3 regions of the Paenibacillus sp. FSL H8-0317 genome follow, and region 1 is predicted to be linked to each of the others. Evidence: riboswitches for the same ligand, from Rfam matches in the RefSeq annotation. Region 1 holds a riboswitch; each other region holds the start of a gene.
The links. A riboswitch is a leader RNA that binds a small molecule or an ion and turns the genes downstream of it on or off. The one in region 1 is predicted to bind S-adenosylmethionine.
Positions count from the first base shown of each region.

Region 1 (3,285 bases):
TCCATGCTGTTCAAGTTCCGTTGCCAACGCTCCATCCAGAATCATGACTGGATGTTCACGCAGGATCTGTTCTATCGGGTTAGTCTGTTGTGCTTGCGTCATGTACTTGTCCTCTTTTCTTATTCACACGTTCTGTCAGATAATAAGCAGCGTAACATAATGCGATAAACGGAACCCCACAATACAGCGCAATTCGCTGTGTCGGGTCAAAGGCAATACCTATGCATGAAGCCAGGCATAATATAAATGAAACAATCGGTACCACCGGATAGAGTGGTGTGCGGTACACCAGATCTTTGACCGCATGGCCTTCACGGATATATTGTCTGCGGAACATGTATTGGGAGGCACTGATGCTCATCCATACTGCAACAACAGCCAGACCTGAAATGGAAACCAGTGTTATATATACGGTACCTGGCGCAATGATGCTGGACAGCAAGGCCAGCGCACCACCTACCATGCTGATCAGAAGTGCATTCAGTGGTACCCCACTTTTGGTCAATTTGGCAAACCACGGAGAGATCGTTCTTTTGTCAGCCAAAGACCAGAGCATCCGTGAAGATGCATACAAGCCCGAATTGGCAGCAGAGAGAATCGCCGTCAGAATAACAAAGTTCATAATGTCTGCTGCATAGGGTACACCCACCCGTTCCATTACCGCTACAAACGGACTTTCCAGTACACTGGCATCCGACATGGGCAGTAAGGCCGACAAGATAATGATCGTTCCGATGAAGAAAATAACTAAACGCCACAGCGTTGTATGAATAGCCTTCGGTATCGTCTTTTCCGGGTTCTCCGTCTCACCGGCAGCAATGCCGATTAATTCGGTGCCTGAGAAGGCAAAGTTTACAGCAAGCATGGTCATCAATATCGCTGTAGCCCCATGAGGGAACCACCCGGATGCGGTAATGTTCGATAGAAACGGCGCTGGTTCAGCATCCGCCATCGGAATGAACCCAAACATGGCTGCGCCACCGATAATAATGAAGATTACGATAGTCACTACTTTTACAGATGAGAACCAGAACTCGGATTCCGCAAATAATTTCACCGTTAAAGCGTTAAACAGAAAGATCATCAGGGCAAAGAGCGCGCTCCATATCCATACGTTCACCGATGGGAACCAGCGCTGCATCAGCAATCCGGCGGCTGTGAATTCGGAGCCAAGCGCAACAGTCCAGGTTAACCAGTATAACCAAGCCACCGTGTAGCCTGTTGCTGGTCCGATATATTTGGCTGCATAACTATGAAATGCTCCCGTCTCTGGCATATGAACAGACAGTTCACCAAGACAGAGCATCACCAGATATACAACGATGGCTCCGATCAGATAGGACAGAATGGTACCCAGTGGTCCCGCTTGCTGAATGGTGTAACCTGAGCTGAGGAATAATCCCGTTCCAATAACTCCTCCGAGAGAGAGCATGACCACATGCCGTGCCTGCATTTTCCGCTGAAAATGCCCTTTGTCGTTGTTGTTCTCCATACCTGCTGCTCCCCTACTTCTTCATCCAGAAAAAACAAAAAAGACCCACTCTGCCTAAAGAGTGCGCCGTTACTGACAAATAAAAACAAACGCTCCTATCTATCAGGCTTTCACCCGCTGGAATTAGCACAGTATCCTTCAGATCTGTTGCTGAGGTTTCTAAGGGCCAGTCCCTCCACCTCTCTGGATAAGAAAATGATTTTTTATAAATATAGCGATCTATCATGAATGTGTCAACATTTAAATCATAAATGAAACACATCGCTATTCGGTGGATGATCCCGGATTGGTAATGCTAATCTTCACATCGTACGTAATTGGCACGGTACTAAAAATGTTATCCCAATCATCTTTGACTTTCTTCCATGTTTTGGGCTCTTTAATACGTAAGCTATCCCGAAAATCCGCAACATCCACTTTGTAGGTATGCTGCAGCTTGTATAACACCTGACGAATCTGTTGTTCCGCCAGTTCAGCAAATTCTTTTTCCAGTTCCCCGCGATAAGCCCCTTTTTCCTCTCTTTCGGGAGCACGCCAATCCTCCATTAACCAGCCTTCGGATTCGGTCTTTACATGGAATGAAATATCATTGCCAACAACCTTGGGAATTACTTTTGTTTTCTTCTTTTTCATTTCATATACAACAGTGAATCCCTCTTTGTTGTAAGTCTTCAAGACGCCTCCTCTTTCCTTAGGCCTGAGCCACGATAAACCTTCCAGATCCGTTTGACTTAGTTCTCCAATAAACTTGGTTGTTTTCCCATCGAATATGCTGCCACCTGAGAACTTGCCCTCTCCATTGGAGTACAGTACATTCTGGAGCAAGAAACTGGAACCAGATTGCATTTGGGCATCTAATTTGGAGAGCAAAACAGGGTCAAGGATTTTGTTGGACAAGTATGAATTACCGGTAATTCCTGTTAGATAAAATGCTGGAATCCGAGAGGGATCATCCGAAGTCAGGACATCCACGGCGCGATGATGACTTATCAGCACCAGACAATTTGGACGAATATCGTTATCCCGAAGTACAAAATCCAGCAGCTGGTCCAGACCATACTTTTTGGCAATATCCTTGGAGACAACGATGACCTTTAGATGATGTCCGATAAGTGGACGGTCTCGCCTTAGTGCAAACTGACGAAAGATTTGCAGCAACGAATCTCCAGTAAGCTGTTCATTGGAATAGGAAGTCTTTCCCGAAGCAGGTGAACCGGATTGTCCGCCCTGTTTACTGTTCGAACCGCCCGTCCCGGGAGCAATCTGCACGGTAGCCGTTATATAATTATTCTTTGGATACTTTCCTCCCTGGGCAGCGATGTCCTTCTCAAATTCTGTTTCTTTCGCGATATCGATCCCGAGACCAACATAGACACTTAGTTCCTCGATCTCCCTACTGCTCCAGCATCCGGATATTACCAGAAGAACGGACAAAGCAAAGGCTACACGTAAAAGCATAAAAATACGAATCATGCTTGCTTGCCTCCCTTTTTGCGAATCAGACTTATTAACAGCAGCAACAGAGGTAAAATGGCAAAAAGAAGCACGGATAGATTGCCCAACATATCACCCAGTGCAAAAGTTTCATCCACGGTTTTCGGCATTAATGCTGTTAGATATATTACTGGCAGAAAGGCGTACATAATGACCTTGATCTTCTTCGTACGAAATAAATCCCGAATGCCCACCGAAGCGCAATAGTGTGTGATCGTGAAACTCGAGAAGATCTGCATAATCCAGATGACCAGTAGCAGGGATTCGAACCGTTCAAAGATCAAACCTTGAATCTCGAA
Region 1 covers NZ_CP150294.1:6,309,938-6,313,222, forward strand. Annotated here, with positions in the region: gene mmuM (homocysteine S-methyltransferase) at 1-102, opposite strand, end outside; gene mmuP (S-methylmethionine permease) at 80-1,492, opposite strand; SAM riboswitch class I at 1,585-1,686, opposite strand; gene MHB43_RS28285 (Ger(x)C family spore germination protein) at 1,757-2,965, opposite strand; gene MHB43_RS28290 (GerAB/ArcD/ProY family transporter) at 2,962-3,285, opposite strand, start outside.

Region 2 (3,285 bases), 300 kb from region 1:
TAACACCCGTCTTACAATCTGTCCGGTCGATGCACCCATCGACTGTGCCGCTTCAATGACACCCCGATCAACTTCTCGCAACGTTGTCTCCACCAATCGAGCAAAGTAAGGAGCTGCTGAAATAACTAAAGGTGGTATAACACCTAACACTCCTGTAGCTGTACCAACGAGTATACGAGTGAATGGAATAAGAGCAACAATCAATATGATAAATGGGACTGAGCGCAAAATATTCACAATCAGGGATAGTATAGTGTACACTGCCCGTGACTTAATCGAAGCAGATCGGGCTGTCATGAACAGCAGTACTCCGAGCGGTAAACCTAAGATAACGGTAAACAAGCCTGATACACCCAAAATTTGCAGTGTCTCTATGGAAGCTTTACCAACCTCTTCCCAACGTACGGTTGAAAAATCCATCTAACGAAGCACCTCCACATCAAGTCCCTCAGCGGTTAATTCTAATATCGTCCGATCAATCGCATTTGAATCACCCTCGAACCGAACGGTCAGCTGTCCATAAGGAACCTGTTTAATCGTAGAGATCGTTCCTTGCAGGATGGCAAAATCCACTCCCGTTTTACGTACCGTTCTGGACAAAATCGCTTCATATGTTTTGTTACCCAGAAAAGATATCTTCACAAGTTTGGAAGCAACACCTGCCTGCAATTCAACGCCTGCATTCGCCAGAGCGGTCTCTTCCAGAGCAAGTCCAGCTTCTTGGTCACGCATCATGAAGTCCCGCGTAATCGCATGTTGCGGCTTCAGGAACACGTCTGTTACAGGTCCCTGTTCCACAATGCCACCTTGATGAATGACAGCCACCTTGTCACAGATGTTCTGAATGACATGCATCTCATGTGTAATCAGTACAATCGTAAGGTTGTACTTTTCATTAATGTCGAGTAGTAACTTCAGGATTGAATTTGTCGTCTGCGGATCAAGTGCTGAAGTAGCCTCATCACAGAGAAGTACATTCGGATCACTTGCTAGTGCTCTCGCAATCCCTACACGTTGTTTCTGACCACCCGATAATTGAGCCGGATATTTGCTGCTATGGTGCTCCAGACCAACCAGTGCCAGCATTTCCTTCACTTTGCGATCAATGGCTTCCTTGGGTGTATTCACAAGCTTTAGTGGAAAAGCTACATTGTCATATACCGTTGCCGAGGATAACAGATTAAAGTGTTGAAAAATCATCCCAATTTTGCGTCTCTGTTGCTGTAATTCGGTTTTGCTCAGTTCAGTCAGGTTGATTCCGTCAACCCATACTTCACCCTCCGTAGGCCGTTCCAGCAAATTAATACAGCGAATCAATGTGCTTTTGCCCGCTCCGGAATGGCCAATCACTCCGTAGATTTCGCCCTTTTGTATGCTCAAATTCAGCTTGGACAACGCTGTTGTAGATTTTGCCCCTTTGCCGTACGTTTTCGTTAAACCTTTTAATTCAATCAATCGCACTTGCCCCTTTCCAACCACCTACATGTATCTTTACCCGATCTAAAGGAAAACTCCCCTTAAAGTACAAAAAAAGAGCCCTTTGCAGATACAAAGAGGGCTCTTTACGTGAAAGAATATACCTTCTCATCTGCCAAAATCGTGTCTCGCACCATTTTGTAGGAATTAGCACCTAACATCTATAACGAATGATACATGTATCATGTCGTTACAAATCGGTTGCCGGGCTTCATCGGGCCTGTCCCTCCGCCGCTCTCGATAAGAAATATGTTGTTGTAGGATTTTATAAGTTCATGTAGTTTATGCTTTATAATGTGAACGTAACTTTTGAAATATCAGTTCAATCTTTGTCACTGTAACATTCTAATTGAAACTCAGTATATTCCAAGTATTCCGATTTGTCAAAGGGAATTATTTCTTTTCCATATTTTGTTGATATAACTATAAGAGGCTGTTAACGTTTCACAGACCATATCCACGCCCTGACGCATTTCCTGCACATGCTGATTCAGATCCTCCAATTTCACTTTACCTTGCAGGGTCTGATGTAACTGCCACAGGTCATCATGCATTTCAGAGTTCATGTAGTGAATTTCCATATTACGTCGTTTGCGCAGCTTGCTCATCGGTTCACGATAAGAGTCCTTGATCTGTATTAATTGCAACGCAAGATCATGATGCTCCCTCGCATAATCGAACTGCCTTAACACCGTAAAATAAGAAAAATGCGCTTTGGTATTGGAAGTATTCAGCTGGAATATTTCATTTAATACCGTGCCTACTTTATCCAGAATGGCAAAGCAGCGGATAAAGCCATCTTTGTAGAAATACACATACCGGGCATACTCGGCTTTTTCAGTCGGCGTCATATCGTCCGTTGAACCTGCAACGACCTTTTTGCGAAAATGAGCAGCAGCGAAACAGCTTTGCTCCAGTTCATCCAGTGAGGAGATGAGTCCCTGCGTCCACACATACAGCTTCCGATAGTCATGCGTGGGATCATGGTCCACATGCATTTGTCGTTGAAATAGCTCAAGCGTATGCGCCATTGCGTCCATCGCTGCCTTCAATTTACCTTCGTTTATACGTGGCTTTTCCCCCAACAACGTTCGCAGCATATCTAACCTCCTCTTTTCCAAATCAACAAGAATTCATCACCGTAAACGTAACACATCATCCATTCCGTGTAATTGCTGCTTGCCATAGGTTGCCCTGATCCCCCTGACATCAAACAAAGTCCACCTGTCCAATGATGTACATCACTGGATGGTGAACTTTCATGTTTAGCCCACAAGAATGGAGCTATATCTTAGAATCGATTAACCGGGCGATGCAGCTTGTACACCAGGAAACTCATATACGTTAAGACTCCGAACAATAGGGCGATATCCAGCATATGAGCAAGAGCTACGAACATGTATACTTCCGGACGGTTCATTGTCACCATCATGAAAATACCAATGACTACTTGCATCAGAATAAGAACAACGGATACCACACCAAGAGTACGCATTTCCTTGTTGTCCGGATGATTACGGTAAGCGAAGTGACCCAGGATTGCGATAACAATCACGAGCGACGCAGCTGCTGCACGGTGAGCAAAAGCAACCGCTACCCCACCTGAAAGCTCAGGAATAATCTGCCCGTTACAGAGCGGAAATCCGGAACATCCGCCGGCAGAATCCGTGTGGCTCACAAATGCACCCGTGTATACCACGAGATATGTGTAAATGGTGGAGAACCAGACCAGATTCCTGAATTTTTTAGTGACCCGAGGGTATTTGTTCAGGCGCTCCAATCCACCATCTTTGGCCTCCTGCCTTATGC
Region 2 covers NZ_CP150294.1:6,006,482-6,009,766, forward strand. Annotated here, with positions in the region: gene MHB43_RS26895 (methionine ABC transporter permease) at 1-420, opposite strand, end outside; gene MHB43_RS26900 (methionine ABC transporter ATP-binding protein) at 421-1,455, opposite strand; SAM riboswitch class I at 1,582-1,723, opposite strand; gene MHB43_RS26905 (Cthe_2314 family HEPN domain-containing protein) at 1,860-2,576, opposite strand; gene MHB43_RS26910 (heme A synthase) at 2,768-3,285, opposite strand, start outside.
Region 2: linked by a shared signal. The riboswitch ahead of MHB43_RS26900 (methionine ABC transporter ATP-binding protein) and the one ahead of mmuP (S-methylmethionine permease) in region 1 are both predicted to bind S-adenosylmethionine.

Region 3 (3,285 bases), 3.0 Mb from region 1:
TTGGAGATAATACCGCTCCAATGGAATTATGCAGGAACGCCATCTCTGCAGATAACGCCTCACCTTTGGTAATAATTAGTCCGGCGAGCACATCATTGTGTCCGCCCAGATATTTGGTAGCGCTATGAATGATGATATCGGCACCCAGTTCAATCGGACGTTGGAAAAATGGAGTCAACAACGTGTTGTCAACAATGGTCAACAGGTTGTAACCTTTCGCCCAGGAAGCAACGGCTTCCACATCGGTGATCATCATCAGTGGATTGGTTGGTGTCTCAATAAATACAGCTTTGGTATTCGGCTGACGAACCTTCTCCAGTGCTGCAAGGTCATTCGTATCCACATAACTAGCAGTTACGCCGAAACGGGACAGAATACGTTCCAGCAGACGATAGGTTCCACCATACAGATCCAGCGATACAATCAGATGATCCCCTTGACCAAACATGGCAAAGATCGTTTGCAGCGCGGCCATTCCCGAGCTACAGGCAAACCCTGCATCACCGGACTCCAGCGCTGCGGCGGCTTCTTCCAATACTTTACGGGTTGGATTAGTCGTACGAATATAATCAAATCCCGTGCTTTGTCCAAGCTTCGGGTGGCGAAACGCAGTGGATTGATAGATCGGAAAGTTAATGGCGCCTGTTACCGGTTCATTGATGGACCCAATTTGTGCTAAGCGGCTTTCGATTTTCAACTTGTTGTTGTCTTCCATTGCTGCATCCTCCTGTAATCTCGATTAGATTTGCGGGCCAATATCGTAAGGTGTTTCTTGATACACATAGTAATTGAGCCAGTTAGAGAATAATAAGTTGGCATGAGCGCGCCAAGTAGCCGGTGGCACACGGGAAGGGTCGTCATTCGGATAATAATGTCTAGGCAATGCGATATCCAACCCTTTGGCTGCATCCCGGTCATACTCCCATTTTAATGAGAACGGGTCATACTCGGCATGTCCTGTGGCAAAAATCTGTTTGCCGTCTTTGGTAGCAACCAGGAAAATCCCCGCTTCCTCGGATTCAGCCAAAATCTCTAAATTCGTATTCTTTTCAATATCTTCGCGTCTCACTTCCGTATGACGGGAATGTGGAACGTTGAATACTTCATCGAACCCACGCAACAACGGAACATGTGGTTTATTGATGGTATGTGGGAAAACCCCAAAACACTTCTCATCAAGTGCAACCTTGGGTACGTCAAAATGATGGTATAAACCCGCCTGGGAAGCCCAGCATATGTGGAGGGTTGAAGTCACATTGGTTTTGGTCCATTCGAAGATTTCCTGGATTTCATTCCAATAGTTCACGTCTTCGAAATCCATCTGTTCCACCGGTGCACCCGTAATGATCATTCCATCGAAACGGCGGTGCTCAATCTCATCAAAGGTTTTATAGAACAGATCCAAATACTCCTGAGACGTATTCTTCGACGTATGGGATTTGGGATGTACGAGAACGACATCCACCTGAATAGGCGTGTTTCCCACCAGACGAAGCAATTGTGTTTCGGTCGTTTCCTTTGTGGGCATCAGGTTTAATATAGCGATACGGAGTGGACGAATATCCTGCTGATATGCAGAAGTTTCATCCATGACGAAGATATTCTCTCCTTCAAGTACTTCTTTTGCTGGTAGAGTATCGGGTATTTTGATTGGCATATAAATCTAACTCCTCCTTGTGCATAGATAGATGCAGCCACCCCTGGCTTGATGTCTTCACATCAATACAGTTATAGACTGCCTTGAGCTTGTAAAAACATTGAATTGCTCTTTCATCCAACGTTACAAACAACCTCAAGTTCCTTAGCGAAAATCACTGCTGAGAAGTCGGGGCATATAACAAAGACCTTCCTCGGATTTCGAGAAAGGTCATATGTAAAAAAGATATGCGCCTCTCTCATCTCTCAGTTACAACAGTGCCACTTGACACTTAGTCGCTGCAAGAATTAGCACCGTGCGGTATACCGCCGGTTGCCGGGTTTCATCGGGCCAGTCCCTCCACCTACTCTTGATAAGATTTCGCTGTATTAGATTGTAATTAAATATGGTTCACCGTCTACTTTATTACATTAATGCCCTCACGTCAAGATGCAGTTCGATGTCTGCTTCCCAGATCGGAACCGTTCATCATCCATTGTCATACACTGCCTCAGGGCGCGAAATAGACACATTTTTGCGCTTGAAAGCACCTTGTACCAGCGGTATACTAAACAAGGTGTTATAAACCCTTATGTGAGAGGTGACATATTAAATGGATGGCGACCCGAGGCCTGACTGGCAGCCGAATTCCGACAAACTGCATAGAGAATTGACATCAGCATGCCGGCAGCGGGACGTGACTTCCGTTTGATTATATAGTGAACGCAGCCCTGATCTCCAGGCTCCGCTGCCGACCGGCTGATTTGTTCTTTTTGCGCCCATAATGATAATATCCGCCAAGTTGGCGGGTGCAGAAGGAGTAGATTAACGATGAAAATCCGGTTGGTAAACAACGGTGTATTTATTCCGGTGGACGACATTCAGCAGGCGCTGACTCCACCAGCGGAAGGATTTTACTGGATTGATGCAGACGTAGACGATTTGGCGGTACTTCAGCCGCTGTTCTTAATGCATGATCTGGCTGTGGAAGACTGTCTTAGTGACGAAGAACAACGTCCGAAGATTGAAATTTATGAGAACCATTATTTTATTGTGATTAATAGCATCCGTTTCGATGATGAAGAGATATTTCTACGTGCGGTCAACCTGTTTCTCGGCAGACATTTCATTATTAGTGTTACCAAGCAAAAGGTCAGCGAATTGCGCACACTGAAACCAATCCTGTGGGAACAGGAAATCAGTACACCGGATCGTCTGCTGTATTTGCTGGTTGACTTGATTGTTGATAATTATTTCACCGTAGGTGACCGAATCGAAGCACGGATCGAGAAGCTTGAGGAAGACATTCTGATGCACACCAAAAAGTCACATCTAAATGAGATTATCGGGCTGCGCAGTGAGATTCTGTGGCTGAAAAAAGTGCTTGGACCTCAGAAAGAGGTCATTAACACCCTGAACAAAAAAGATCTGCGTCTCATCGATGATCAACTGCAAAAATATTTCAGTGACATCTATGAGAATGCTGTAAAAATATCTGAAACCTTTGAGACTTATCGCGACCTGATGGGCAACTTGCGAGAAGCCTACCAATCCAGTATTGCGAACCGGGCGAATGAGATCATGCGTGTATTTACCGCTATTACCACGGTCTTCATGCCGCTGACGGTCATTACGGGTATATACGGCAT
Region 3 covers NZ_CP150294.1:2,025,850-2,029,134, reverse strand. Annotated here, with positions in the region: gene MHB43_RS09500 (PLP-dependent transferase) at 1-715, opposite strand, end outside; gene metA (homoserine O-succinyltransferase) at 740-1,657, opposite strand; SAM riboswitch class I at 1,893-2,016, opposite strand; gene corA (magnesium/cobalt transporter CorA) at 2,468-3,285, shown strand, end outside.
Region 3: linked by a shared signal. The riboswitch ahead of metA (homoserine O-succinyltransferase) and the one ahead of mmuP (S-methylmethionine permease) in region 1 are both predicted to bind S-adenosylmethionine.